Regions from separate parts of the Streptomyces sp. NPDC003034 genome, predicted to be linked through region 2. Evidence: riboswitches for the same ligand, from Rfam matches in the RefSeq annotation. Region 2 holds a riboswitch; each other region holds the start of a gene.
The links. A riboswitch is a leader RNA that binds a small molecule or an ion and turns the genes downstream of it on or off. The one in region 2 is predicted to bind cobalamin.
Positions count from the first base shown of each region.

Region 1: it holds a riboswitch for cobalamin, as region 2 does, so the genes downstream of both, ACWDX7_RS21915 (ribonucleoside-diphosphate reductase subunit alpha) here and ACWDX7_RS23090 (energy-coupling factor ABC transporter permease) in region 2, are expected to answer to the same signal.
Region 3: it holds a riboswitch for cobalamin, as region 2 does, so the genes downstream of both, ACWDX7_RS14355 (FecCD family ABC transporter permease) here and ACWDX7_RS23090 (energy-coupling factor ABC transporter permease) in region 2, are expected to answer to the same signal.

Region 1 is NZ_JBSFTS010000023.1:57,163-66,595, reverse strand. It holds gene ACWDX7_RS21930 (carbon starvation CstA family protein) at 1-464, shown strand, start outside; gene ACWDX7_RS21925 (YbdD/YjiX family protein) at 461-655, shown strand; gene ACWDX7_RS21920 (Uma2 family endonuclease) at 701-1,285, opposite strand; cobalamin riboswitch at 1,397-1,529, shown strand; gene ACWDX7_RS21915 (ribonucleoside-diphosphate reductase subunit alpha) at 1,672-4,092, shown strand; gene ACWDX7_RS21910 (ribonucleotide-diphosphate reductase subunit beta) at 4,092-5,117, shown strand; gene ACWDX7_RS21905 (hypothetical protein) at 5,328-5,516, shown strand; gene def (peptide deformylase) at 5,618-6,271, opposite strand; gene ACWDX7_RS21895 (tetratricopeptide repeat protein) at 6,355-7,362, opposite strand; gene ACWDX7_RS21890 (HD-GYP domain-containing protein) at 7,491-8,768, opposite strand; gene ACWDX7_RS21885 (HD-GYP domain-containing protein) at 8,765-9,433, opposite strand, start outside.
Region 2 is NZ_JBSFTS010000025.1:86,415-95,847, reverse strand. It holds gene ACWDX7_RS23120 (tRNA-dependent cyclodipeptide synthase) at 1-182, opposite strand, end outside; gene ACWDX7_RS23115 (EF-hand domain-containing protein) at 444-671, shown strand; gene ACWDX7_RS23110 (PadR family transcriptional regulator) at 736-1,302, opposite strand; gene ACWDX7_RS23105 (energy-coupling factor ABC transporter ATP-binding protein) at 1,332-2,201, opposite strand; gene cbiQ (cobalt ECF transporter T component CbiQ) at 2,198-2,947, opposite strand; gene ACWDX7_RS23095 (energy-coupling factor ABC transporter substrate-binding protein) at 2,952-3,494, opposite strand; gene ACWDX7_RS23090 (energy-coupling factor ABC transporter permease) at 3,494-4,189, opposite strand; cobalamin riboswitch at 4,219-4,415, opposite strand; gene ACWDX7_RS23085 (AMIN-like domain-containing (lipo)protein) at 4,587-5,138, opposite strand; gene ACWDX7_RS23080 (SsgA family sporulation/cell division regulator) at 5,274-5,681, opposite strand; gene ACWDX7_RS23075 (hypothetical protein) at 5,846-6,121, opposite strand; gene ACWDX7_RS23070 (hypothetical protein) at 6,253-6,942, opposite strand; gene ACWDX7_RS23065 (hypothetical protein) at 7,039-7,416, opposite strand; gene ACWDX7_RS23060 (L-serine ammonia-lyase) at 8,183-9,433, opposite strand, start outside.
Region 3 is NZ_JBSFTS010000011.1:94,951-104,383, forward strand. It holds gene ACWDX7_RS14330 (anti-sigma factor RsbA family regulatory protein) at 1-239, shown strand, start outside; gene ACWDX7_RS14335 (PP2C family protein-serine/threonine phosphatase) at 356-1,825, shown strand; gene ACWDX7_RS14340 (STAS domain-containing protein) at 1,822-2,178, shown strand; gene ACWDX7_RS14345 (type III polyketide synthase) at 2,239-3,303, opposite strand; gene ACWDX7_RS14350 (GlsB/YeaQ/YmgE family stress response membrane protein) at 3,803-4,081, shown strand; cobalamin riboswitch at 4,315-4,448, shown strand; gene ACWDX7_RS14355 (FecCD family ABC transporter permease) at 4,638-5,660, shown strand; gene ACWDX7_RS14360 (ABC transporter ATP-binding protein) at 5,660-6,454, shown strand; gene ACWDX7_RS14365 (ABC transporter substrate-binding protein) at 6,464-7,483, shown strand; gene ACWDX7_RS14370 (DUF5954 family protein) at 7,563-8,648, opposite strand; partial or broken gene ACWDX7_RS14375 (TOBE domain-containing protein) at 9,135-9,433, shown strand, end outside.

The DNA.
Region 1 (9,433 bases), on a different contig from region 2:
TCAAGTCGGGGCGCCTGAAGTGGGCCTGGGTGACGGGTGTTCCACTCGCGTGGGACGTGGCCGTCACCCTCACCGCCAGCTACCAGAAGATCTTCTCGCAGGACGTGCGGGTCGGCTTCTTCGCGCAGCGCGACAAGTACCAGGAGGGCATCGAGGCTGGCAAGGTCCTGGCGCCGGCGAAGACCATGGACGAGATGCACACCGTGGTCACCAACGCCACCGTGGACGGCGTGCTGTCGGTGCTGTTCGCGGTCCTGATCATCGTCGTGCTGGTGGAGGCGGCCCGGACCTGCTTCAAGGCCATCAGCGCTCCGGAGTCCGTGAAGCTCTCCGAGGCGCCGTGGACCGAGTCGAAGATCATCGCACCGGCGGGGCTGATCGCGACCGCCGAGGAGAAGGCGGAACTCGCCGCCGCGGGGCTCGACTCGAACGGCGGCCGCGTCAAGGAGCCCGCGGCGTCATGAGCCTGCGCGGCACGCTGGCGCGGGTGCGGTTCTACGTACGGGAGTTCTCGGGCGAGGCGGCCTACGACCGGTACGTCACCCACGCCCGCTCCCACGACCCGGACGCGGAGGTCATGACCCGCCGCGCCTTCGAACGCGCCCGCACGGACGCCCGCGAGGCGGACCCCCGCGAGGGCTTCCGCTGCTGCTGAACACGTACGGGGGGCCCGCCGTATTCGGCGGGCCCTTCCTCGCGTTCAGCGCACCCAGTCCTTGAGGGGCTCGGTCGGGAGGGTGATACCGACGGGCTCGGGAAGCTCGACGTCCTTGCCGAAGTGAACGGTGTGGACCATCTCGTACCGCCGCCCATTGGGCTCGCTGTGTACCACGACCTCGCACGCGTCCCGGTCGATCAGCAAGTAGACGGGGATAGCGGTTTCGGCATACGCGCGGGGCTTCTCGTTCCTGTCACGCGAATCCGTGTCGGAGTCGTACGAGGTGACCTCGACCACCATGAGAACAGGGGCGGGATCGGCCCACTCTCCCTGGCCGACAAACGCGTCATCCGGGGCCAAGCACCCGTCGGGCCGGACTCTGCCCGAGCGATATTCCTGGACCTTCAGCCCCCGCTCGACATGAAGCCACAGCTCCGGCCGGTGCTGCATGCACAGGCGGGCCAGCCACAGAACGATCCGGTCATGGTCCCCGTCCGGCACGGCCTTGGCCCCCAGCTTCCCGTCGATGAATTCCAGTCTCAGCCCCTCGATCTCGCGGGCGCCTATGCGCGCCAGGGCCTCGAACTCTTCGGGCAGCATCAGGGGACGGTCAGTCATCACGGTCATGCCTCGCTCGCCTTCCTCGACGGTGCTCTCTCCGACGATAGCGGAGAGGTACGCCACAGGGACGGCGCGTCGCACACGACACAACATGTGGGGGCTACCGCCGGGGGCCGCCCCCACATGTATGCTCAGGGCTGCTGTCGCCGCAGGGGAATCCGGTGCGAATCCGGAACTGTCCCGCAACGGTATGAAGTGCACTCGTTCGTGCACCGCAAGTCCGAGGACCTGCCGACAGCGCGCCCGGCTCGACCGAACCGGGTGCCGATACGTCCGGGCCTCGCGGTTGGGCCGGTGGACGCCGTGCGGTGTGCGCGTATCCGGCACGCCCGCATGCGCTGCGCCCCGCCCCGCCCCGCCGATGACCGGGCCGAGTGAGGGAGAGCTCCCCCGTGACCATCGCGCCCACCGCACCGCGCGCCGAGTCCGACCCGTCCGCGCCGCAAGGTCCCGGGGCCGCGCTGCTGCGCACCCTCACCGAGCTGACGGCCGACCTCCCCGACACCGACCCGGGCCGCGTCGCCGCCGCCGCGCTGCGGGGCCGCAGCTCCGTCGCCGACGAGGCCGAACTGCGCGCTCTGGCCACCGAGGCCGCCGCTGGCCTGATCTCCGAGGACCCGGCCTATTCCCGGCTCGCCGCCCGCCTGCTGACGCTGGCCGTCGCCGACGAGGCCGTCGGCCAGGGCGCCACCTCCTTCTCGGCCTCGGTCGCGGTCGGCCACCGCGAGGGGCTCATCGCCGACCGCACGGCCGCGTTCGTACGGACCCATGCCGGCCGCCTCGACTCCCTGGTCGAGCACACCCTCGCCGAGGGCGCCGACGACCGCTTCGGCTTCTTCGGCCTGCGCACCCTGCACAGCCGCTACCTGCTGCGCCACCCCCTGACCCGTCAGGTCATCGAGACCCCGCAGTACTTCATGCTGCGCGTGGCCTGCGGCCTCGCCGCGGACGACAGCGTGGCCGCCGTGGAGGAAGTTGCCTCGCTGTACCGGCTGATGAGCCGCCTGGACTATCTGCCGTCCTCCCCCACGCTCTTCAACTCCGGTACCCGGCACCCGCAGATGTCCTCCTGCTACCTGCTGGACTCCCCGCTGGACGAGCTCGACTCGATCTACGACCGCTACCACCAGGTCGCGCGCCTCTCCAAGCACGCGGGCGGCATCGGCCTCTCGTACTCCCGCATCCGCGCCCGCGGTTCGCTGATCCGCGGCACCAACGGCCACTCCAACGGCATCGTGCCGTTCCTGAAGACCCTCGACGCCTCCGTGGCCGCCGTGAACCAGGGCGGCCGCCGCAAGGGCGCCGCCGCCGTCTACCTGGAGACGTGGCACGCGGACATCGAGGAGTTCCTGGAGCTCCGCGACAACACGGGTGAGGACCAGCGCCGTACGCACAACCTCAACCTGGCCCACTGGGTGCCGGACGAGTTCATGCGCCGCGTCAACGCCGACGCCCAGTGGTCGCTCTTCTCCCCGGCCGACGTGCCCGAGCTGGTCGACCTGTGGGGTGACGAGTTCGACGCCGCCTACCGCAAGGCCGAGGCCGCCGGACTGGCCCGCAAGACCATGCCCGCCCGCGACCTGTACGGCCGGATGATGCGCACCCTCGCGCAGACCGGCCAGGGCTGGATGACCTTCAAGGACGCCTCCAACCGTACGGCGAACCAGACCGCCGAGCCGGGCGCGGTCGTGCACTCCTCGAACCTCTGCACCGAGATCCTGGAGGTCACCGACGACGGCGAGACGGCCGTATGCAACCTCGGCTCGGTCAATCTCGGGGCCTTCGTGCTGACGGGAGCCGGGGACGGGCGGGAGGTGATGGACTGGGAGCGCCTGGACGAGACCGTCCGCACCGCCGTGACCTTCCTCGACCGGGTCGTGGACATCAACTTCTACCCGACCGAGCAGGCCGGCCGCTCCAACGCCCGCTGGCGCCCGGTGGGCCTGGGCGCGATGGGCCTGCAGGACGTCTTCTTCAAGCTGCGGCTGCCCTTCGACTCCGCCGAGGCGAAGGCCCTGTCCACGAAGATCGCCGAGCGCATCATGCTCGCCGCCTACGAGGCCTCCGCGGAACTCGCCGAGCGCAGCGGCCCGCTTCCGGCGTGGGAGCGTACCCGTACCGCACGCGGCGTCCTGCACCCCGACCACTACGAGGGCGCCGAGCAGCACTGGCCCGAGCGCTGGGACGCGCTGCGCGCCCGCATCGCGAAGACCGGCATGCGCAATTCGCTGCTGCTGGCCATCGCCCCGACCGCGACGATCGCCTCGATCGCGGGCGTGTACGAGTGCATCGAGCCGCAGGTCTCCAACCTGTTCAAGCGCGAGACGCTGAGCGGTGAGTTCCTCCAGGTCAACGCCTATCTGGTGGACGAGTTGAAGAAGCTCGGCGTGTGGGACGCCCAGACCCGCGAGGCGCTGCGCGACGCCAGCGGCTCGGTCCAGGGCTTCGGCTGGATCCCGGCCGAGGTCCGCGAGCTGTACCGCACGGCGTGGGAGATCCCGCAGCGCGGACTGATCGACATGGCGGCGGCCCGTACGCCGTACCTCGACCAGTCGCAGTCGCTGAACCTGTTCCTGGAGACGCCGACCATCGGCAAGCTGAGCTCGATGTACGCGTACGCCTGGAAGCAGGGCCTGAAGACCACCTACTACCTGCGCTCCCGCCCGGCGACGAAGATCGCCCGCGCCGCGCAGGGCGGCACCACCACCGCCGCCGCGACCTCTGCCCCCGTAGCGCTCCCGCAGGCTGTCGCCGACGCGGACGCGCTCGCCTGCTCCCTTGAGAACCCCGAGTCCTGCGAGGCCTGCCAGTAATGAGCACCACCGACCCCGGCATCACCAAGAACCTGCTCGACCCGGGCTTCGAACTGACGCTGCGTCCGATGCGCTACCCCGATTTCTACGAGCGCTACCGGGACGCGATCAAGAACACGTGGACGGTGGAGGAGGTCGACCTCCACTCGGACGTCGCCGACCTGGCGAAGCTGACGCCTTCCGAGCAGCACATGATCGGCCGGCTGGTCGCCTTCTTCGCGACGGGCGACTCGATCGTCTCCAACAACCTGGTGCTGACGCTCTACAAGCACATCAACTCCCCGGAGGCGCGCCTGTACCTGTCGCGCCAGCTGTTCGAGGAGGCCGTGCACGTCCAGTTCTATCTGACGCTGCTCGACACCTACCTGCCCGACCCGGCCGACCGCGCGGCCGCCTTCGACGCCGTCGAGGAGATCCCCTCCATCCGTGAGAAGGCGCAGTTCTGCTTCAAGTGGATGGACTCGGTCGAGAAGATCGAGCGCCTGGAGACGGCCGCGGACCGTCGCCGCTTCCTGCTGAACCTGATCTGCTTCGCCGCCTGCATCGAGGGGCTGTTCTTCTACGGCGCCTTCGCGTACGTGTACTGGTTCCGCTCCCGCGGGCTCCTGCACGGCCTGGCCACCGGCACCAACTGGGTCTTCCGCGACGAGACCATGCACATGAACTTCGCCTTCGAGGTCGTGGACACGGTCCGCAAGGAGCAGCCGGAGCTCTTCGACGACGCCCTCCAGCAGCAGGTCACCGACATGCTGAGGGAGGCCGTCGAGGCGGAGCTGCAGTTCGGCCGCGACCTGTGCGGTGAGGGCCTGCCGGGCATGAACACCGAGTCGATGCGCGAGTACCTGGAGTGCGTCGCGGACCAGCGCCTGATCCGGCTCGGCTTCCCGCCGGTGTACGGCTCGCAGAACCCGTTCTCCTTCATGGAGCTGCAGGGGGTCCAGGAGCTGACCAACTTCTTCGAGCGCCGCCCGTCGGCCTACCAGGTCGCCGTCGAGGGCACGGTCGACCTGGACGAGGACTTCTGACTCCGGTTGCCGATGACCGCCGGGGGCAGCGGCCCGACCTGTGCGTCGAGCCGTTGCCCCGGTGCCCCGCCATTGGCCGAGAACCGTAGAACACTTGTCCCAAACCAACCCCCTGCGTAACCGGTTGGTGTCGTACCGTGATGGGGTTCGCCCCGACCGCACCGCACGACGCTCGGGTCGCGCACCTCTCACCAGCCCAGGGGAGCCTGTATGTCCCGTACCGCCCGTATCATCACCGCCGCCGCGTTCGCCGCCCTGCTCGTCGGCGGCGCCGGCGCCACCGCTTCCGCGGACAGCGGATGGGGTGCCCCGCCGGCCGACAACGGCCGGAACACCGCTCCTGCCACCACCGGCGGCAGCGAGTCGGACACCGCGCCGGCCGACGGCAGCCGGCCGTAGCCTCCGGGCACGCGCGAAGGCCCCGCTCCGGTTGTGGAGCGGGGCCTTTGCGCGTGGTGCGCGAGGCCGGCCGGGCCACCGCGTCGAGCGGGCCGGCCGGGTCAGTCGTTCGGGACCGTCTCGTAGCGCGGGGTGCCCTCCGCCATCTGGCGCAGGGCGTCCTTGCGGTCCCGCTTCGAGAGCCGGTCGATGTACAGGTACCCGTACAGGTGGTCCGTCTCGTGCTGGAGGCAGCGCGCGAAGTAGCCGGTGCCGCGCACCTTGATCGGGTTGCCCTGCGCGTCCTGGCCCTCGACCTCGGCGTAGTCCGGGCGGGCCAGCGAGGCGTACGCGGTCGGCACGGACAGGCAGCCCTCGTTGGAGTCGTCCAGCACCCGCGCGGCCGCCGGCAGTTCCACGAGCTTCGGGTTGACCACGACACCGGTGTGCCGCTTGCCGTCGTCGTCCGGGCAGTCGTAGACGAAGACCTTGGCGTCCACGCCGATCTGGTTCGCGGCCAGGCCCACGCCCTCGGCGGCCTTCTGGCTGGCGAACATGTCGTCGATCAGCCGCGCCAGCTCGTCGCCGAACTCGGTGACGTCCTTGCACTCCCGGTGCAGGACCGGGTTGCCGACCACCGTGATGGGGCGGGCGGTGCCGCGCTGGCGGTGGGCGAGCTCGCGCTCCGCACAGTCCTCGGTGTCCACGACGTACCCGTCGTCGCTCACCCCGGTCCGGGTCTCGACCTCGGCCACCTCGTTCTCCTGCTGCGCCATGTCCGCCGTACGCCTTCCGTAAGTCCCGGTCATCGATGACTGCCGACGGCCACCGATGTGCCCGTACAGCCTACGGCCCGGGCTCAGCAGACTTCTTCGAGATCCCGCCACTCACGGCTGTCGGGGCTGTCGGCCACCCAGCCGTCGAGCAGCCCGCGCACCAGACCCGCCGGCGCCGCGATGCCGCATTCGCGCTCGGCCACCCACAGGGAACCGGAACCGGCCGTACGGTGCCCCAGCGGCCCGGGATGCCCCGGTTCGCTGTGGTCGTGCGGATCCAGGTGCTCCCCGTCGCCCTCGTCGCTCGGCATCTCGCTCTCCGAGCAGGTCCGGCACAGCAGCCGCACCGAGGAAGACCAGTCCTCGGCGGCGAAGCCCGCGTCCGAGGCCAGCTGCTCCAGCGCGTCGCGGTCCGCCTCGGTGGCCGCCTCCAGCAGCACCACCCAGGTCGGCACCGGCGACGGCGCCCACAGCTCGATCTCGTCGAAGACGGGGTACGAGGGCCCGGCCGCGGTGACCCGCTCGCCGTGCGGTACGCCGTCGTGCAGGACGACCTCGCCCCAGCGCCGCCCCGAGGAGGGCAGCGGGATGGACAGCACCTCCATGCGGGCCGGGTCCAGCCGGCGGCCCCAGACCACCTCCGCCTCCCCCTCGGGCGACAGCCGGACGGCGGCGCTGCCGAGCTCCATACCGACCGGTTCGCCGTTGGACTTGCCGCCCGCGCCCCCGCCGTGGGGGTCTCCGGGCACCTTCAGCCCGTACGCCTGCCAGGCCCGCCGGGCCAGCGGCCAGTCCTGCAGCGCGGTGGCGGCGATCCCGACGTTCCACCAGTCCGGGGCGCCGGTCTCCCGGTCCAGCAGGGCGACGGCCCGCAGCCCCGCGGCCCGCGCCTGCTCCCAGTCGTGCCGGAACTTGTGCAGCAGCGCCAAGTTGAACCAGGACTCCGACAGCCATGGCTCCAGGTCCGCGGCTCTGGTCAGGAGTGCGCCCGCGTCCTCGTACCGACCGTCGCCGATCAGCGTGAACGCGCGGTCGGTGGCCTGCCGCCACGAGGCGGAGGGCCGATGCCGTACCTTCCCGAAGATCCTCACGATTCCCGCCTGCCTGGGGGCACCTCCCAGCGGTGGCTGGGACAACGGTGCAGCCTTGCGGACACTCTCACGACACTCTTACTGGCATCCAACCATGTCCACTCGGACGGCCGCTCATTACCCATGGGTTACCCACGTCGGGCGGGAACAACTCTGTCACGTCCGCCCCTGCCCAGAACCCTCGCGAGGCATTCCACCACCTCCGGCTGGTAGTCGTGGCCGGTTCCCAGGCGCAGCTGCTCCAGAGCCGCCAGTGAGCCACCCGGGTGACGGCTCCCGCCGACGAGGTCTTCGTACGCGTTCACCGCGCGCACGATGCGGGCGGTGACGGGCTGCTCCCGGTACGGGTCCGCCTGCCGCTCCACCACCACGGCGACCTCCGCGGGCACCCCCGTCCGCCGGGCCACCTCCCCGCCCAGCTCGGCGATCCGGCGCGCTTCGGCGGCGGGCAGCTCGGCGGTGGCCCCGGCCGGGACCGGATCGACCAGGGCGAGCTGGCCGATGTCGTGCATGAGGGCGGCGTACTCCAGCACCGTGAGCTCCCGCTCCGAGAGCCCCAGCTCCCGGCCCACCGAGCAGCTGAGGGCGGCCACCCGGCGGGCGTGGCCCGGCGCGGTGTAACCGGCGATCTCCGTGGCCCGGGCCAGGGAGGTGATGGTCTGGCGGTAGGTGGTGCGGATCGCGGCGATGCGGTGGAAGGACAGCTGGGTCAACAGCAGGGGCACGCTGAAGACGGGCAGGGCCCACAGGCCGGCGACGGCCACGCCCAGGGCCATCACGGCCCCGGTGGCGCAGATGGCCGAGCCGATCCCGGCCTGCGCCCGCAGCTCGTCGCGCAGCAGGGGACCGTACGGCCAGCCGGTGCGGGCCCCGGCGAGCGCCGCCGCGAGCACAGCGTCGCACAGGGCGGTCAGGCCGAGCAGGAGGATCAGGAAGAGCACGAGGTACGGGCCCTGGCCGACCCAGTGCTCCAGGCGGCCGGAGTTGTAGAGCGGCTGGAAGCAGACCGCGGCGAAGGCGACGGTGAGGACCCGGCGAGCGAGGTGGTCGAGGGCGGGGCCGCGGCCCCGGGCGACGTGGGGGACGATCCCGGCGAGGGCGGCCGCGACGACGACGGCGACGATCTGGAGCACCCCGTGGTGCGTGGGCTGTCCCGCGTTCTGGCCGAGGAGGGCGTAGGCGAGGGCTCCGGCGGAGCCGAGCGGTGCGGGCTGGCGCTCCTCGGCCTGGAGGTGGCCGCCCGCGTCCGGGGGGTCCCGGCGGGCGAGCTCGCCGACGGCGATCAGGGCTCCGAAGACCAGGGCGGTGCCGGGTGCGACGAGGCCGTTCCACAGGGTGTGCCCGAGCCCGGCCGCGGTGAGCGCCGCGGCGGCGCCCCGCACCGCCCACACGGCCTCGCCCCTCACGGGCCCTCCTCCCCGGGCCTGTTGCCGGGCGGGGCGGTGGCGCCCCCGCCGGGCCCGGCCTGCCCGGCCCGGGCCGGGGCCCGCCCGCTCGGCCCGGCCGCCGGGCCCTCCACCGGGCCTTCCACCGGCTGCGTGCCCCGCGCGGGCAGCCCGGTCGCGGACGGCAGTCCAGGCCCGCCCCCGGCGGGAGCGGAACCGCTGATCACCTGGAGGTCTTCGTCGGAGGTGACCACGGGGTGCCAGCCGTGCCGCCTGACGGCCCGGACCAGCGCGCCGACCATGCCCGGGTCGAACTGGGCCCCGGCGCAGCGCTCCAGCTCGGCGAGGGCCGTCCCCACCGGCCGGGCGCGGCTGTACGAACGGGTCGAGGTCATCGCGTCGAAGGCGTCGGCCACGGCCACCACCCGGGCGAGCACCGGGATCTGCTCACCGGTCAGCCCGTACGGGTAGCCGCAGCCGTCGACCCGCTCGTGGTGGTGCAGGATCGCGGAGCGGGCCTCCCCCAGGAAGCCGATGCCGCGGACGATCTCGTGCCCGTACTCGGGGTGCAGTTCGACGATCCGGCGCTCGTCGGGGGTGAGCGGCCCGTCCTTGCGCAGCAGCCGGGTGGGGACGCCGAGTTTGCCCACGTCGTGCAGGATCCCGGCGATGCGGACGACTTCCAG
Region 2 (9,433 bases):
GCGTAGACGAAGTCCACTTGCGCGAAGCGGGTCGTGGCCCACTGGGCGAGACTGGTGATGCGCTCGGAGCTGAAGTAGCTGTTTCCAGGACTCACTCCGATGAGCACATGATCGCCGTCTTCCCAGATATGGCGGCAGGTGCGGGTGAAGGGCAAAACTTCAAATGATGCGTCAGCTGTCATCGTCACCTATGTGATCGCCCTTGTTGCTCGCTTGTCCCTGGGAGCCCTGCGCTCCCGGTGTGGCGGCAATGTCGGTACGTTATGCCGTGATCCCGGAACGTGACAAGTAGAGGCCGGAATTATTGGCCGGAATCTATGCTTCCGCCGTACGGAAGAGTAATGGAATTTCTATCTGCCGCTCGAATGGGACCCGACGTGGAACAGGGGTGGGCAGGCCGCTACCCTGAGCCGGTCAACAAGCACCAAGAAGGGGTGGACCCAGTGGCGGACATCGACAGCGCGAAGACGACCTTCGAGCGGTTCGACAAGGACGGCGACGGCTTCGTCACCGCCGATGAGTACCGGAGCGCCATGGCCGCCATGGGCGACGCGTTCGTCACCGGCCCGGTCGCGGACGCCGTGATCGCCGCCAAGGACGTGAACGGCGACGGCCTGCTGAGCTTCGACGAGTTCTGGTCCTCCGTGAACAAGACCTCCGTGAACAAGTAGTCCCCGCCGCCCGCCCCTTGCCCCGCCCGCTGCCGGGCAAGGGCGCGGCCAAGCGGCCAAGCGGTCAAGCCCCTGGGGACACGTCCCCGACGGGGCCGGACATGTCCTCGACCTCGCTGAGCGCCTCCCGCAGCCAGTGCAGCCAGAAGGTCTCCAGGGCGATCCCGCCGTGCAGGACGAGCCGGCGCAGCCGGTCCTCCACGGCGTCGCGCTCCGGCGGGAAGTCCTTCTCCTCGATGGCCTCGTACTGCGCCAACTGCCGCCGGTGCAGCTCCAGATGCCGCCGCAGCTCCGGGCCCAGACCCTGCGGCCCCACCACCCCCGCCGCGCGGATGCGCAGCAGCAGCGGGTCGCGCATCGGCTTCGGGTCCTGGCTCTCGCCGACCCACCGGGCGAGCTCCGCGCTTCCGGCGGGCAGGACCTCGTACTCCTTCTTCTGGCCCCGTACGGGCACCTCGCTGGGCAGCGCCCGGATCAGACCGGACTCCTCCAGCCGGCCGAGCTCGCGGTAGATCTGCTGGTGCGTCGCGGACCAGAAGTACCCGATCGACTTGTCGAACCGCCGGGTCAGCTCCAGCCCCGACGAGGGCTTTTCGAGCAGGGCGGTGAGGATGGCGTGCGGGAGCGACATGCGGCCATCCTAGGTTTGCGGCGCGGCTTTCACCGGCCGCCCGCTTGCGGCCCGGCTGCGGCCGGTCCACCGTGTACCGGCCGCCAGGCGGACAGGGCCTCGGGAGTGCGGGGCCCGGGAGCCCGCGCGCCCAGCAGGCCGTGGGCCCGCAGCAGCGCCGTCACCGCCGGGGACCAGGCCTGGCGCAGACCCGCTTCGGCCAGGAGCGCGGGATCGCAGAGCAGCGTGGCGGCCGCGCCCAGGCGGATGCCCGCCGGGGTCAGGACCGCCGCGTCGTCCGCCCAGCGCACGGCCAGGTCCACGTCGTGCGTGGCCATCACCACCGTGGTCCCGGCCGAACGCAGGCCCGCCAGGACGTCGAGCAGGCGCTCCTGTCCGTCCGGGTCCAACCCGGCCGTGGGCTCGTCGAGGATCAGCACGCGCGGCGCCATCGCCACCGCCCCCGCGATCGCCGCACGCTTGCGCTGCCCGTAGGACAGGAGATGGGTCGGGCGCTCCCGCAGCGCCGTGATGTCCAGCGCGGCCAGCGCCGCGTCCACCCGGGCCCGTACCTCCCCGGCCGGCAGGCCCAGGTTCAACGGCCCGAAGGAGACGTCCTGTTCCACCGAGGCCGCGAACAGCTGGTCGTCCGGATCCTGCACGACCAGCTGCACCGCCGTCCGCAGCCGGGTCAGGCCCGCCCGGTCGTACGTCACCGCCGCGCCGTCGAGGTGCAGCGCGCCCGAGACCGGCCGCAGGCCGCCGCTCAGCAGCCGCATCAGCGTGGTCTTGCCGCTGCCGTTGCGGCCCAGCAGGACCAGGGCCCGGCCCGGCACGATTTCGAAGTCCACGCCGGACAGCACCGGCGGGCCGTCCTCGTACGCGTAGCCGGCGCCCACCAGTTCCACCAACGGAATCACGGATACAGCTCCTTCAGGGCGAGGGTGACCGCGACCAGCGAGGTCAGCAAAACGGCGGATCCGGTCAGGAACCGCCAGGACAGCGCCGCCTCGGGTACGAGCACGCGCAGCGCGCCGTCGTAGCCGCGCCCCGCCAGGCCCACTTGGAGCCGGGCCGCGCGGTCGAAGGCCCGTACGAAGGCGGTCGCCGCGAGCCCGGCCAGGGAACGCCACGCCGCCGCCCGGCCGGCGTGCCCCAGGCGGGCCGCCTGGGCGCGGCGGATCTGCGTGAGGGAGTCGAGCAGCAGGAAGCCGATCCGGTACATGACCAGGGCCACGTCCACCACCGGGGCCGGCACCCCCGCCCGCACCAGCCTGGGCAGAACGTCCGAGACCGGCGTCGTGAAGGCGAACAGCAGCACGCCGAGCGAGGCGGCCGAGGTACGCAGCAGCAGTTCACCCGCGTGCCGGGGGCCGTCGGGGGCCAGCGAGACCAGCCCGGCCGGGCCGCCCACGGCGAACAGCAGCGGCGCCGCCCCGGTGAAGCAGAAGCCGAGCGGGATCCGGAAGGCCCGCCACAGCTGCCGCCCGGCCACCCCTGCGGGCCCCAGGAGCAGGGCCAGGGTGGCCGCGGCGACCAGCGGCCCGCCGGGCCAGGGCGGCAGGCACACCGCGGTGACCGTGAGCCCCAGGCCCAGCAGGGCCTTCTCCAGAGGGTGGCGGCGACGCCAGCGACTGCCGTGCGCCGCCACGTCGATCGGGAGCACTGCCCTACGCCTCCGGCGCGGTGGGCGATGCGGGGGAGGCCCCGGGCCCCTTCGCCGCACCGGCGGGACCGACAGCGGGCGCGGTTGCCGTTGCCGGAGCGGAGGTCGGCGCTGCGGCCGAGCCGGCCAGGCCCGCGGGGGCGGCCCCGTCCGGATCCGGCGCGGACCCGGGCCCGGTCACCGGAGCGGCCGGACCGGCACCGGCCGCGGGGGCGGCCCCGTCCTGGCTCGCCAGGCCCGCGGCGGCGATGGCGGCGCCCTGCCGGCGGCCCTTGCGGATGCCGAAGTAGTACGCGAGCACGCCCGCGCCGATCGCCGCCTGAAGGGCGAACAGCGCGGACTCGATCTCCCCGGACGGGGGCTCGTAGAGAGGGGAGAACCAGGGCTCGTAATCCGGCTTCAGCTCGCTGATGGCCGCCTCCGCCTGGGCGTCCGCGCCCGCGAAGGGCTCCTCCTTGCCCTCGCCCATTCCCAGGGCGAGCGGGAGCACGGCCAACGCCGCCACCAGGAGCAGCAACAGGCTATTGATCTTCGCGTTCCTGGTCATCAGACCGCCGCCTCCGGCTTCGTCTTGCCCTGCGTGAGCTTCGCGACCCCGAGACGGACCAGGTCCGACTTGCTGGACTGCATCAGCAGCCGCATCACGAGGACGGTCAGCAGCCCCTCGCTCACCGCGAGCGGGATCTGCGTGACCGCGAAGATGCCGCCGAACTTGGCGAGCGCGCCCGCGAATCCCGTACCGGGGTCGGGGAAGGCCAGCGCCAGCTGGACGCTGGTGACGCAATAGGTGACCAGATCGGCGAAGAAGGCGCCGAAGAAGACGGTCACCATCAGCGGCAGGCCGAAACGGCGGAGCAGCCGGTAGATCCCGTAGCCCGCCCAGGGCCCGGCGACGGCCATCGAGAAGACGTTGGCGCCGAGCGTGGTCAGCCCGCCGTGCGCGAGCAGCAGCGCCTGGAAGAGGAGGGTGATCGTGCCGAGTACGGCCATGATCGGCGGCCGGAACAGGATCGCCCCGAGGCCCGTGCCGGTGGGGTGGGAGCAACTGCCCGTCACCGAGGGGATCTTCAGCGCGGACAGGACGAAGGTGAACGCGCCGGCCGCCCCGAGCAGCAGCGTGCTCTCCGGATTGGCCTTCACCTCGCGGGTGAGGGCGCGGACACCGTGGACGACGAAGGGAGCGGACGCGGCGCCCCAGGCGACCGCGTGCAAGGGGGGCAGGAACCCCTCGGCTATATGCATGAGTAGGGAGACCTCTCCAGCACCTCGTGGATGGACAACGCGCCCCGGCCGGTCTCCTGGCTCACGGGTGCTGATGCCCGGTGCTCCGCCTTCCCGGGGTCGTACGGTTTCCCGCACGGTCCCAGTGGCTTTCCCGCAGGAGTGGAGCCGGACTTCCCGATCACAGTGGCGAGGGCCGCACCGGTTTCTCACCGGTTTCCCGAACACCAAGGCCCGCTGACCCTAGTCGGCCGCGCGGACCGGTAACAAACCGACCGGCGCGCGGGTGCGGTCGCGGAGCGCGCGGGCGCCGCGCACGCCGGTGCCTGCCGTCGCCGCCGCGGCCCGCCCGCCAGGGTCGCGGCATGGCGAAGACCGGCAGGGCCGGGCGGCCACTGCCGGTCTTGGCGGGAGGTCCTCAGCAGACGTTCGGGTGCGCGATGTCCACGACGAGCCGTTCGGGCGCGTGCAGGACCATGGTGGAGTACACCGGCTTGGTGTCGAAGGCCGCGCCGAAGGTCACGTACCCCTCGAAGTCGCCGGTGAAGGCGATTCCCTTGAGCTTGCTCAGGTAGATCTTCTGCAACCGGGGGCCCTGGTAGACGCTCTCCCCCTCCTCGGTGTGGGCGGCGGCGGGATGCAGGCGGATCTCCAGGAAGTACTTTCCGGCCAGCGGGACGGGCTTGCCCGACCCGTCGTAGTACAGCTGCGAGACGGGCGTGACGGTGTACCCGGGGACGTATCCCTGCAGGTCGATGACGATCCGGTCGTACGTGCAGTGTCCGCCCCAGCGGGCATTGACGACGAGCGGGGTCTGGGTCTGGGCCTGGGCCCGAGTGGCGGTGGCGGTGGCGGCGGTGGTGGTGCCGGCGGCGGAGGCCGGTGCGGCGAGCGCGAGAGCGGCGGTGAGCAGGGCTCCCGTGGCCAGGGCCACGATCCTGCGGTGACGTAGACGACGTGGGTGGCTCATGACGTCCCCCCGATTCTCCAGAGACGGGGACAATGCTGTCACCTGTAGAGACACCCGGCGCCGGTCCGCGGTTGCACTGGCCCGCCGTGATAATGGGGGCGTGTTGTGCGGACCTCGCCGGCCGGGCGGCACGCCTCAGCGGGCCAGCAGCGCGCTCAGCTCCGCGTCGAGGTCGAAGTGCCGCCGCTCCTCGCCGCGCGGCACCAGCTCCGTGAGCCGGCGGCACAGCCCGTGCACGTCCTTGGCCCGCGCGGAGACCACGCAGTTCTCCACGCCGTTGCCGAAGGCGAGGAAGATCCGCGTCTCGGTGCCCTTGCGTCGTGGCCAGATCTGTATGTCGCCCTCGCCGCTGGCACAGGTCACCCCGTCGAGCAGGAGGTCGCGCGAGAACACCCAGTGGGCCAGATGCATCCCGGCCCCCCGCAGGTCGAGGGAGACCTCGTAGGGGCGGTCGGAGCGGTAGGTGAAGGCTCCGCGGATCGGGATGTCGGCGGCTATGTCCTCCAACCGGAGCGGAAGGATGCGGTGTTCGGTAACGGCCACGGGTGTACCTCTCTCTCGGCGTGGGGTTTCCGCCCGCCCCTCGGGCCGGCCCACCCACGCCCCGCCCCTACCCCACCGCCGAGATTCCTCCCGCCGGACCGCCGCCCGGCCCGCGTGCGATGGAGCACCTGGCCCTGGTATCGCGACCGCGTAGTTGCACATCATCAGAATGCCGGCCCGTCCGTCACCGTCAGTGTGACCGGCAATCGGTGCACCGCTGTTTGTCGGCGTCGTAGCCCCGGTCGGCGTACGGACGCCGCGGCTTGTGCGGGGGCGTCCCCGCAGTCCCGCATCGGCGGGACGGGGTCCAGCAGCGGCGGGAGCTGGGTGACGTCGTGCCGGTTGCCGCCGGTGAGCGTGATGGCGAGCGGGGTCTCTGTGGGGACATCGCGCCACGCGACACCGGTCCGCAGCACGTACATGACGCCGGCGCGTGCCACTCGGTCGGGAACGCGCAGCCGCCCCGGGTGGCGACGGCGCCGTTCGGGAGTGGGCGGCAATAAGGACCGGCATGGCGGCCGGCGGGCGCGCACCTCGCCCCACGTCGCCCCGACCGCTCCGGAAGTCGCGCTCAGATCCGGAAGATCGCTCGCGCGCCGTATGTCACGCCGGCCGCCAGCACCGTCAGGGCACCCCAATAGACCACGGGCGACCACATCAGGACGTCGGGGCCGATCATGAGGATCGTGATGCTCACCATGAGCCAGCCGAAACCCATGGGCAGGAGGGTGATCAGCCGGCCGCTCGCGAGTGCCCAGGCGGCGACGCCGAGAGCGAGCCATGCCAGTGTCATCGAGGACCCCATGTCCGTCTGGGACGCCGGTGCGTACGTGCGGGAGTGTCCGAGCACCTCCAGGCCGACCACCTGGTCCTTCCATAACCGCAGTTGGGCTCGCTCCCCCGTCCTGGCCTCCGCGTACGCCTCCGCGCCGACCTCCAGCCACTGCGACCTTCCGGGCCACGCGACCTTCAGGGCGTAGGTCGTGGTGCAGCTCTCGCCACCGGTCGCGCCCGTGCTCGTACCGTTCGACGTGCAGCGCTCGCCGGTGTCCCGGTCGCGAACCTCGCCCATCCGAACCTGTACGCAGCCCTCGCCCTCGCACACGGGTGCCTGCCGGTAGACGTCGGTCGCCCGGTAACCGTCCACGATCGCCTGGGCGGAGAGGAGACCACCGAGCGCCGCGGCCAGGACGACCAGTCCCAGCAACCAGTAAGGCAGCCGCTGCTCGTACCAACTCTCCCTGTAACCGGTCCCCTTCACCCTGTGCTGATACCCGGCGACCACACCCCGCATACGGGAACCAGACGAATGGCCGCAGACCCGGCGCGGCCGCTCACCACCATCGGCCCGTGCCAGTCACTTTCCGTCGGTGATGTAGTAGTCGTTCTTGAGGTACTCCAGGGTGTAGCTGCCCAAGTCCTCGTCGGAGAAGGTGGCGGAGGACCGGACCGCTTCGAGCGGCATTTCGATCTTGTCGAGGGTGCGCACGCTGACGCGTTGCGGATCTACCGTCGCGGTCTGCAGGGCCTTCTTCTGCTCGGGTGAGATCATCTGGAACACGATCACGTACGTCGACGTGCACGGACCGAAACCCTGCTCCTCCGCCTTCTTCGCGCCGGGCCCGGCCACTTCGCAGACCGTGCCGATGTCCTCACGCCCGAGGCCGTGGAGGTACTGCTCGTACCGCTGGATCGCGCGCTCCTTCGTCTTGGGCGCGGGCTGGTCACCGCTCACAGTGGCCGACGGCTTCTCGGTTCCGGCGGACGCGGACGGCGTGCCCGACGGCGCTTTCGCCGATGTGGACGCGGACGGCTGGGAAGGCTTCGCGTCAGCGTTGTCCTTCGCTTTCTCCGGACCGCACCCGCACGCCACCAGCGCCACGCATCCCGAAACCGCCAGGCTCACGATCGTGCGCGTCTTCATCAGATCCCCTCCACCAGCCGACTCTCCATCAAGAGTTCACGCCCGATCCGACGGAACGGTTCCCGACCGCGACCCGCCCCACGGACCGGACAGCGGGGGCCGACACCCGTGGGGATACCGTACGCGGCTACACGCGGTGGCGGGCACATTCGGCCGTACGGGGCTGCCCTGGCAGGGCCACGACGGGACGGCACCTCCGGACCGGTTCGGGCCCGGCTACGGACCGGTTCTCTGCCGTCGCCGTAGCCAGGCCTCCGGCGCGGTCATGCTGCTGCCGGTGAAAAGCCGGCACGCGGCGGTGACGAGGCGGGGAAGTGGCGCTGGATCAGCGAGCCGCGTCACGACTGGACGAGCGTCGAGCCGACCGGTCAGCACACCCGGTGCCGGCCCCGTCTCCCGGGCATGGGCGAGCACCGGCTCCACCGGAGGCTGTGACATCAACCCCGCGGCCGCACCGTGTCACACCAGGACAGGCTCACCGTCGCGTGCCTGAGCAGCCGACCGGAATGCCGAAGGCCCCGCACCTTGCTCCTGCGAGGTGCGGGGCCTTCGGCTGGTCCGTACGGATACGGCTGCGTCAGCACTCGATGACGTTGACCGCGAGGCCGCCGCGGGCCGTTTCCTTGTACTTGACCTTCATATCGGCGCCGGTCTCCTTCATGGTCTTGATGACCTTGTCCAGGGAGACCTTGTGGGAGCCGTCGCCGCGCATCGCCATCTTGGCCGCCGTGACCGCCTTGACCGCCGCCATGCCGTTGCGTTCGATGCAGGGGATCTGGACGAGGCCGCCGACCGGGTCGCAGGTGAGGCCCAGGTTGTGTTCCATGCCGATCTCGGCCGCGTTCTCGACCTGCTCCGGCGTGCCGCCCAGGACCTCGGCGAGGGCGCCGGCCGCCATCGAGCAGGCCGAGCCGACCTCGCCCTGGCAGCCGACCTCGGCGCCGGAGATCGAGGCGTTCTCCTTGAACAGCATGCCGATCGCGCCCGCGGCGAGCAGGAAGCGGACCACGCCGTCCTCGTCCGCGCCCGGCACGAAGTTCATGTAGTAGTGCAGCACCGCCGGCAGGACGCCCGCCGCGCCGTTGGTGGGCGCGGTGACGACGCGGCCGCCCGCCGCGTTCTCCTCGTTGACGGCCATCGCGTAGATCGTCGCCCACTCGCTGCGGTGCAGCATCGGGTCGCCCTCGGTGCGCAGCTGGCGCGCCGTGGCGGCGGCCCGGCGCTTGACGCGCAGGCCGCCGGGGAGGATGCCCTCGGTGGACAGGCCGCGCGCGACGCAGGCCTGCATGACGCGCCAGATCTCCAGGAGGCCCTCGCGGATCTCCTCCTCCGTGCGCCAGGCCTTCTCGTTCTCCAGCATCAGGGAGGAGATGGACAGGCCGGTCTCGTTCGCGAGGCGGAGCATCTCGTCGCCGGAACGGAAGGGGTACTTCAGCTCGGTGTCGTCCAGCTTGATCCGGTCCTCGCCGACCGCGTCCTCGTCCACGACGAAACCGCCGCCGACCGAGTAGTAGGTCTTCTCCAGCAGCGGGGCGCCGGCCTCGTCGTACGCGAAGAGCGTCATGCCGTTCGCGTGGTACGGCAGGGAGCGCCGACGGTGGAGGATCAGCTGGTTCGGCTCGTCGAAGGCGATCTCGTGGACGTCGCCTATCTCGGTGGCCAGGAGCCGCAGGCGGCCGCTCTTGCGGATGCGCTCGACCTCCGCGTCCGCGGTTTCGACGTTCACCGTGCGGGGGGAGTGCCCCTCCAGGCCCAGCAGCACCGCCTTGGGGGTGCCGTGGCCGTGGCCGGTCGCGCCGAGGGAGCCGAAAAGCTCGGCGCGGACGGA
Region 3 (9,433 bases), on a different contig from region 2:
CCAACAGCGTGGTGCACGGCGGAGGCCGCGGGACGCTCGCGGTCTGGGCCGAGCAGGGGCAGCTCGTGGTCGAGGTCCGTGACGCGGGCCGGCTGACCGATCCGCTGGCCGGCCGCCGCCCGCCGACGCACGGGCAGGTGGGCGGCCGGGGCCTGATGCTGGTCCACTACGTGTCCGATCTGGTACGCGTGCACACCGGGGACGACGGCACGACCGTGCGCTTCTACCTCGGTCTGTAAGCGTGCGTGGGCGGCCGTCCGGGTCCGGACGGCCGCCCGTCCCCTTTCTGCTTTCACGTTGCAACCAATTACGACCCCTGGGCGCGAGCACCGGGCCGACGAGGAGCGTGGAAGCCATGCCGCGAGCACAACACGCGGTCGGGCGGGACAAGATTCCCCAACAGCGGCCCGTGCTCAGCGCGGTGGACGAGGCCGCCCGGCTGGAGGCGGTACGCCGCTACGACATACTGGACACCCCGCCCGACGGGGCGTTCGGCCGCATCGCCGCGATGATCGCACGGCTGTTCAAGGTGCCGGTGGCAACCATCACGATCGTGGATGAGGACCGGATCTGGTTCAAGGCCGCCCACGGCCTGGACGGCGTCAGCGAGATCAGCCGCGGGCCCGGACTGTGCACCTCGGCGATCCTCACCGATGACACCCTGGTGATCCCCGACACCCTCCTCGACCCGGTCGCCCGCACCAACGACCTGGTGACGGGCCCCATGGGCGTGCGGTTCTATGCCGCGGCGCCGATCATCACCCACGACGGACACCGGCTGGGCACCGTCAACATCCTGGACACCAAGCCGCGCGACATCACCGGCGACGACACCGCCACCCTCGCGGATCTGGCCGCGATCGTGCTGGACGAACTGGAGATGCGCCTGGCGGCTCTGAACGCCGTGCGCGCCGAGCAGGAGCGCCGCAAGGTCCAGGAGGAGGCGCGCAAGCGGGCCGAACGCGACACGGCCGCTCTCGCCACGTTCGCCGCGACCCTCCAGCGCACCCTGCTGCCGTCCGCCCTCCCGGTGGTGCCGGGCCTGGAGCTGGCCTGCCACTACGCCGCCGCCTCCCCGCAGCACGTGGGCGGCGACTTCTACGACGTCTTCCCGCTGCACGGCGGCCGGTGGGCGTTCTTCCTCGGAGACGTGTGCGGCAAAGGCCCCGAGGCCGCCGCGGTGACCTCGCTGACCCGCTACACCCTGCGCGCCGCCGCCCTGATCGACCCCGACCCCCACAACGTCCTGACCGCGCTCAACAGCGCGCTGCTGTTGGACCCCGCGGTCGGCACCCGGTACTGCACCGCCGTCTTCGGCATCCTCGAACCCGCCGGGGACGACTCCTTCACCGTCACGGTGGCCACGGGAGGCCACCCCCCGCTCTACCACCTGCGCATGAACGGAACCAGCCGGCTGGCCGACCCGGTCCACCTCCAGGGCGGCATGCTCATCGGCGCCCTGCCGGAGGCCTCCTTCGCCTCCCGCACCTTTCGCCTCGCCCCCGGCGAGGCGCTGCTGCTCTACACCGACGGGCTCATCGAAGCCCGCACCGAGGACGGCACGATGATCGGCGAGGAGGGGCTGGCCCGTTTCCTGACCGGCCGGACCCGGCCTTTGAACGCCACCGCACTCATCGAGGACACCGTCGACCTCATCGACACCCTGCCCCAGGGCGCCGACGACGACGTCGCCCTGCTGGCCCTGTCCGTCCCCGCCCTGACCGTCCCCGCCCGTGACACCGCAGTGGACGGTGTCACGGGCGTCGCACCCACCATCGCCGCGGCCACCGCCCCTACCGGCCCGCAGCCCAGGAGACGCCCGTGAGCCCCACCGTCCACCTGACCTGCCAGTACATCGACAGCGACCTCGCCATAGCCACCGTGACCGGCGAACTCACCCACGACACCGCTCCCTCCGTACGCGACCAGGCCCTGGCCCTGATCGAGCAGGGCCGCCGCCACCTGGTCCTGGACATGCACCAGGTCACCTTCTGCGACTCATCGGGCTTCAGCGCCCTGGTCGGCATCTGGCGCTGCGCCCAGCAGGCGGAAGGAAGCGTGGTGCTGGTCGCCATCCCCGACCGGCTGAGCCGCATGCTGCACTTCACCGGCCTGAAGGATGTGTTCCGCGCCTACCCCACCGCTGCCGAAGCCCTGGCCGCCCGCCCGCCCTCCTGACCCCCGCACGGCGTCAACGGCGCGGCGGCCTCGCCGCACTCGGCCGCCGGTGCGCGCGGGTCACTCCTGGTCATCGGATCCGGTGGACCAGGTCCCCAGGGAGAATTCGGCGGTGATGCCCGGGCCGAAGCCGGCGATCATGCCCCGGTGCCCGTCGAAGGCTGATGCTTCGTCGAACATGCGCGACAAGGCGTCCAGCACGACCGCGCTTGCGATATTGCCGTACTCGGTCAGGGTGGCGCGGCTGAAGCGGAATGCCTCCGGCGGTACGTCGAGGTAGTAGCTCAGGTCGTCCAGGATGCGCGGGCCTCCGGCGTGGATGACGTAGAAGTCGAGCTTGCTGGCGTTCCAGTGGTGTTCCTCGGCGACGGTGCGCATGACCGGTGCGAGGGGCTCCATGGTGCCGGGCACACGCTTGTCGAGCTGGAAGTGGAAGCCGGTGGGGCGAACCGCGTAGGAGATCCAGTCCTCCGTGTCCGGGATGAGGTACGAGGCATTGTGCTCCAGCTGCACCCCGGTGCCGCCCCGCCCGCGGACCACGGCGGCCGCGATGCCGTCGCCGAAAAGCCCGTTGGACAACAACGAGCCCACGTTCAGGTCGGTGGGCTGGTAGCACAGGGAGCAGAACTCGCAGGCGACGATGAGGACGTTGGCGCCGGGGTGGGCCAGGCAGAAGTCGTGGGCGCGGTTGATGGCAGCCCCTCCGGCGGCGCACCCCAGCTGGGCGATCGGCAATTGCCTGGTCTCGTGACGGAAGCCCATTGTGTTGATGAGCCACGACGTCATCGACGGCATCATGAAGCCGGTGCAGGAGACGTAGACGATCAAGTCGATCTGCCGCGGCTCCAGTTCGGCCTCGGCGAGCGCCGTGCGCACCACGGCCGGCACACGGGCCTTCGACTCCGCCTCGTACACCGCGGAGCGGACATCGAAGCCGGAATGCCGCAGGACCGCGTCGATGGGCTGGATCAGATGCCGCTCGCGCACCCCGGTGTTCTCGATGAGCCGCAGGGCCAGACTCAGCTGCGGATGGTCGCCATGCAGGCGCCGGGCCAGCTCAAGTGTTTCCTCGTTGGTGATGACGTACTCGGGGACCGCGATGGCCGGCTTGCACAGAACCGCCATGGATAACCTCCCGGTGTACCTGGTGGACGCCAGACTGGTCAGCGCTGAAGATGTCCGTGCGGGACGAGTACGCGAAAGAGCGCCGATATCCGGCGGGGTGGGCACATCAGCCCTCCAGGGGCTGATGCGGCGGCGCAATGGCCGCAACGCTTCTCGACGGACGGAAAGTTGCGGTTGGGGCGTCCCCACCTCAGCGACAGGCGGATGCGTGCCGGGCACAGCGCACGCGTCGCTCTTCACGTCCTGCGGACGGCGCGATCGGCCACCCGCTCTACCTTACGGCGGTCCCTCACCCCTCGCATGCCGAGCCCCCACCCCCCTCACGGCCGGCTCCTCTGCCCGCGAACCGGGCCTGCGACCACCGGCCCGCGCCCAGCCCTGCCGGGCGTGGCCAGACCCGGGTCTGCAAAATGATCAAGGGATGGGGACGTTTGGAAACCTCCGCACGGTAAAGACGATCGTTAACACCGGCTTTATTCATCGAGGTAGGAGACGCATCATGGGCATTCTGGCTTGGATCCTCATCGGACTGCTCGCGGGCCTCATCGCCAAGGCTCTGATGCCGGGCAAGGACCCGGGCGGCATCATCATCACCATGCTCATCGGTATCGCGGGCGGCCTGCTCGGCGGCTGGCTCGGGAAGGTCATCTTCGGCGTCGACTCGATCGACGGCTTCTTCGATCTCTCCACCTGGATCGCCGCCATCGTCGGCTCCGTCATCCTCCTCGCCGTCTACCGACTGGTCACCGGCAACAAGCGCCACCACAGCCACGCCTGAGCGACACGGTCCCACCCGGACGGAAACGGCTCCCCCTCTCCGAGGGGGAGCCGTTCCGCTGCGGCGAGCACGGGCCCGTGCCGCACAGCTGAGGGCCGACCAGACGACTGGGCTGACCGGACAGTCGGCCGACCGCCGGCGCACCCTCCGCCCTGCGGTGGCCCGCGCACACCCGCCTCCTGTCCGGGGCGTCCGTTCACGGCTGGTCCCGGCACGTGCCCTGCGGGGAGCGCGATAGGCTGCACACGCCCCGTGGGGGAAGTCCGGTGGAAGTCCGGCGCTGACCCGCAACGGTAAGCGGTGACGGGACCTGTACGCAGGTCCGTCCCCGCAAGCCCGATTACCCGCGGCGGTGAAGGCTCCTGACAATTCGCCGTGGACTGCGAGAGGGTGCTGCGCCGCACGCACCGCGTCGTGGTCTGCTCCCTTGGCGTGTGGCACGGCCCGAGGCGAAGGCGATCCGCCCGTGGCCATACCCGTCGAACACAGCAGCACCGCCGCGCCGCCGTACGCTCCCCGCACGGGCACCGGGCCGGCGCCGCCACGGCGCGTACCAGTGCCACCCCTGTTCGTAGCCCTGTCCGCCGCACTGGTGCTCTCCGTCGTCTGCGGGGCGGGGATCGGGGCTTCCGGACTCTCCTGGGGCGAGGTGCTGCGTCATCTCTGGTCCGGGCTGACGGGCGGGGCGATAGCCCCCGGCGAGGTGCCGGCGTACGCCATCGTCTGGGAACTGCGCTTCCCGCGAGCCCTGTTGGCCGCGGTCGTCGGCGCGGGGCTCTCGTTCATCGGCGTCGCCGTGCAGGCGATGGTCCGCAACGCGCTCGCGGACCCCTTCACCCTCGGCATCTCCTCGGGCGCGGCCGTCGGAGCGAACGCCGTCCTGCTTTTCGGTGCGCTGGGCGTGCTCGGTATCTGGGCGCTGTCCACCGCCGCGTTCCTCTCCGCGCTGCTCGCCATGATGCTGGTGTACGCGATCGCCCGTACCGCCGGTGGTCTGACCCCGATGCGGCTGGTCCTCACGGGCAGTGCGATGTGCTACGGGTTCTCGGCCGTCACCACGTTCATGGTGTTCGCGGCCGAGCGCGGCGAGGCGGCCCGCTCCGCGATGATGTGGATGCTCGGCAGCCTCGGCGGGGCCAACTGGTCCTCCCTGCCCATTGCCGCGGGTGTCGTGCTCGCGGGCCTCGCTCATCTCACGCTGTCGGCGGGCAGGCTGAACGCGCTCGCCATGGGCGACGAGACGGCGGCCGCGCTCGGCGTGGACGCGGGACGCCTGCGCAAGGAGCTCTTCGTGGTCTGCGCCGCCGTCACCGGCGCCGTCGTCGCCGTCAGTGGCGCGATCGGCTTCGTCGGACTGATGGTTCCCCACGGCGTACGCATGCTGGTCGGCGCCGACCACCGCAGAGTGCTGGCCGTCGCACCGCTGGCGGGCGCGGTCCTGATGATCTGGGTGGACATCCTCTCCCGCGTAGTGATGGCACCGACCGAGCTTCCGGTGGGTGTACTGACCGCGGTCATCGGCGTGCCGTGCTTCGTCCTGCTGATGAGCCGCCGCTCGTACACCCTCGGAGGCGCGTGATGCGGATCGACATCGATGACCTGACGGTCGAGATCGCTGGCGCGCGGCTGGTGGAGGACATCACCCTCGCAGTGGGGGCCGGGCAGCTCGTCGGACTGGTCGGACCCAACGGCAGCGGCAAGTCCAGCCTGCTGCGCTGCGTCTACCGGGCGCTGCGCCCCGTGGCCGGCACGGTGCGGCTCGGCGGGGAGGACCTGCACGCCATGAGCGCGCGCGAAGGAGCCCGCCGGCTGGCCGCGCTTCCCCAGGAGTCGGTCACCGAGTTCGACTTCACGGTCACCGAGGTCGTGGCGATGGGACGGCTGCCGCACCAGAGCGGCGCGGCCCGCGCCACCACCGGGGACCGGCAGGCGTGCGAGGCCGCGCTGGCGCGGGTCGGCGCGGGCCATCTTGCCGACCGCGGCTTCCTCACGCTCTCGGGTGGGGAGAAGCAGCGGGTCCTGATCGCCCGCGCGCTGGCCCAGCAGCCGCAGGTACTCGTCCTGGACGAACCCACCAACCACCTCGACATCGCGCAGCAGTTGGAAGTGCTGTCCCTGGTGCGCGGCAGTCGGCTGACCGTGCTCACCGCACTCCACGACCTCAACCTCGCCGCCGTCCACTGCGACCTGCTCTACGTCATCGAGCGCGGCCGGATCGTCGCCAGCGGCGCTCCGTACGACGTACTCACACCCGAACTGCTGGCCGAGGTCTTCGGCGTGCGGGCGCACCGCGTGCCGCACCCCGAGTCCGGGGCGCTGCACCTGCTCTTCGATCTACTCCCGCCCGCTCAGCCTGCTCAGCCCGCTTCTTGAGGAGCCCCGATGCACTCGTTCGTACGCCCCGCCGCTCTCGCGTTGGCCGCTGCCCTGACCCTCATCGGCTGCGGCGCGCAGGTCACCGCCCCCGAGGGCGGGGAGGGCCCGGCCAAGGCAGGCGGCCCGTATCCCGTGACCATCGAGAACTGCGGACAGAAGAAGACCTACGCCGCCGCGCCGCAGCGCGTGGTCACCAATGACGTCGGCATCACGGAGATCATGTTCGCGCTCGGCCTGGAGGACCGTATGGCGGGCTACGTCATGCCCGATGACAAGGGCGATCTCGACTCCGTCCCCTGGAAGGACGCCTATCAGAAGACCGAGTGGCTGTCGAAGAAGACGATCAACAAGGAGCTGGTGCTCAACGCCCGCGCGGATCTGGTGTTCGCGGGCTGGAACTACGGCTTCAACGAGGCGGAAGGCTTCACCCCCGCAGAGCTGGAGAGGGTCGGTATCGGCTCGTACCTGCTGACCGAGTCCTGCCGCAACGGGACGGACAAGGCGCGCGGTGTGATGCCGCCGCTTGAGGCGCTCTACACCGACCTGCGGAACCTCGGGAAACTCTTCGACGTCGCGGACCGCGCTGAGGCCCTCATCGCGAAGTTCCGGAAGCAGGTGGCCGAAGCGGAGGCAATGGCCCCGCAGGGAGCCGAGCGGCCTCGGGTCTTCCTCTACGACGACGGCCGCGACAGGCCCTTCACCTCGGGTGCGTACGCGGGGCCGCACGACATCATCACCAAGGCGGGCGGCGACCACGTCATGAAGGACCTCAAGGACAGCTGGACCACCGTGGGTTGGGAAACGGTCGTCGAGCGGGACCCGGAGGTGATCGTGATCAACGACTACGGGGACACCGGCGCCGAGGAGAAGCGGAACTTCCTGAAGTCCTACCCGCCGCTCAAGGACGTCTCGGCGATCAAGCACGACCGCATCGTCGTCCTCGACTACGCGGAGCTGGTGGAGAGCCCGCGCAATCCCGAGGCGATCGCCTCGCTCGCCGGCGACTTGCGCGATCTGATGCGGTGATCGAGCTTGCCGAGGCATGAAGAGCAACTCAAGCGGCGGCGTCATGCGACGGTCAACGATCCACAGTGACCGGCTGTTGTCAGCTTTCGGGGAGCACGTTTCCGTCCTCATCCAGCGGAGGGTGGATGCGGGCGGGCTCCTGGCTGTTGACGTCGGACGGGCGGGGGCCTTCCGGTCCGTCGGGGCCCCAGCGCAGCAGGCGGCGGGTGCGGGCGATCTGGTAGACGCCGCCTTGGAATTCCAGCCGGTTGACGAGGCCGACTCGCAGCGTGTCGGCCGCCTGGGCGTATGCGGCCAGCTCCTCGTTGTGTGGGCCGGCCGGTGCCCCCTCGCCTGTGGTCATGGTGCGGGCGTCGGTCTTCATGTCGGCGTCTTCGGAGATGAGGCCGCGCATGCGGGGCCACATCCACGTCAGGGCGAAGTCCAGGGACTTGCGGGCGGCGTGCGCGCTCGCGTGCGGGCCGCTGACCGGCTTCCAGCCGGTGACGGTCTGCTCCACCACCTCGAACGTCGGGGGCAGGAGCAGCACGTCGGGGTGGGTGTCCAGCGCGCGCCAGGAGTCGGCGAGCACCTCGTCGGGGAACCGGGACCCGGTGTAGCACAAGCCGCGCATCGCCAGCTGCTCGACGGCCTGGGTCGGGGTGACCGGTGCGTCCGGGTCCAAGGTGAGGTCGTCGTCGATCTCCGGTCCCTCGGCGCCGCGGGCCCAGTCGGGAGCGAGGGACTCCACGTCCGTCGGGCGCGGCTGTTCGATGCCGTCCGGGCCGGAGCCCGCGTACTCCTCGGCGCGCACGACTCGGTACCGGGTCCCCGCGGCCTGGAGGTCGTCGACCCGTTCGCTCTCCAGGCGGGCGACCGCGGCCAGCAGTGCGCGCCGTTCCGTTCTGTCGTGTGCCTCGTCCTTCGCCCGGAACCACAGCCGCGAGTTCAGACTGTCGCGCGCCAGCTGAGGGCAGCCGGACGTCACCGCCACCTCCACCCGCCACCGCGGCGCCTCCCCGGCCCGCTGTGAGGCCACCCCGAACAGCGGGCCCCGCACGACCACTTTGCCCGCGCGCGTCACGGCGTCGGCAGCGTCGGCTTCCACTGCCGCCTCCACCGGTTCCACCGGCACCCGCACCACGATCGGCCGCGACCCGCCCGGCCCCATATCCCCACTGTCCATACCGCCCATCCTGCCGACCACGGCACGGCACCGCTGCTGATTCGCCGATTCCTCACCTCTTGGGGTGCCGCGGGCTGTTTCGGGCAGGGGCCACCCCGCAAGCCCCACGGGTGCAAGAGGGAGCGACCCTGACGGGGACGGCCGGGCAGCTATCGGTCCCACATCCGGGGCGGCGGCCACGGAGTAACGGGCGCAAGCTCATAACTTGTCCGCCCTCCGCGTCCGCACATGCGGCCATTGAATAAGGGGCGGGCCGCATATGCAATTGACGGCCGGGTTCCGTATCGGCATGGGCAGTCGTCCGGCCCGGTAGCACTGCGGATTCCGTGAAGTGAGAGCACTCCTGATCCGCAAACTTAAAGGGGAGTTCGGGTTGGCACATGCGACGTGCCTGTGTGGCGGGATATTCCGCTTCCAGTAGGGTCGGCAATAACGGAGGCCATTCCAGGCGCCGTTGTTTCCGAACGATGTGTGAGGCATTTCTTCATGAGTTTGAGCATCCGCAACCAGCTCCCCGGCACGATCACGGCCATCACCACCAGTGAGGCCATGGCGGCCGTCAAGGTCCGCCGTCAAGGCGCTGGTGAAGTCCACCGAGGTCGCCCTCGCGACCGGCCCCGTCGAGGGCATCTCCATCCGCAACCAGCTCGCCGGCACCGTCACCGAGGTGGCGGCCGGGGGCGCCATGGGCTCGGTCAAGGTCTCCGTCGAGGGCGGGGAACTGACCGCCGCCATCACCAAGGACGCCGTCGAGGCCCTCGGCCTGGGCGCCGGTACCTCGGTCG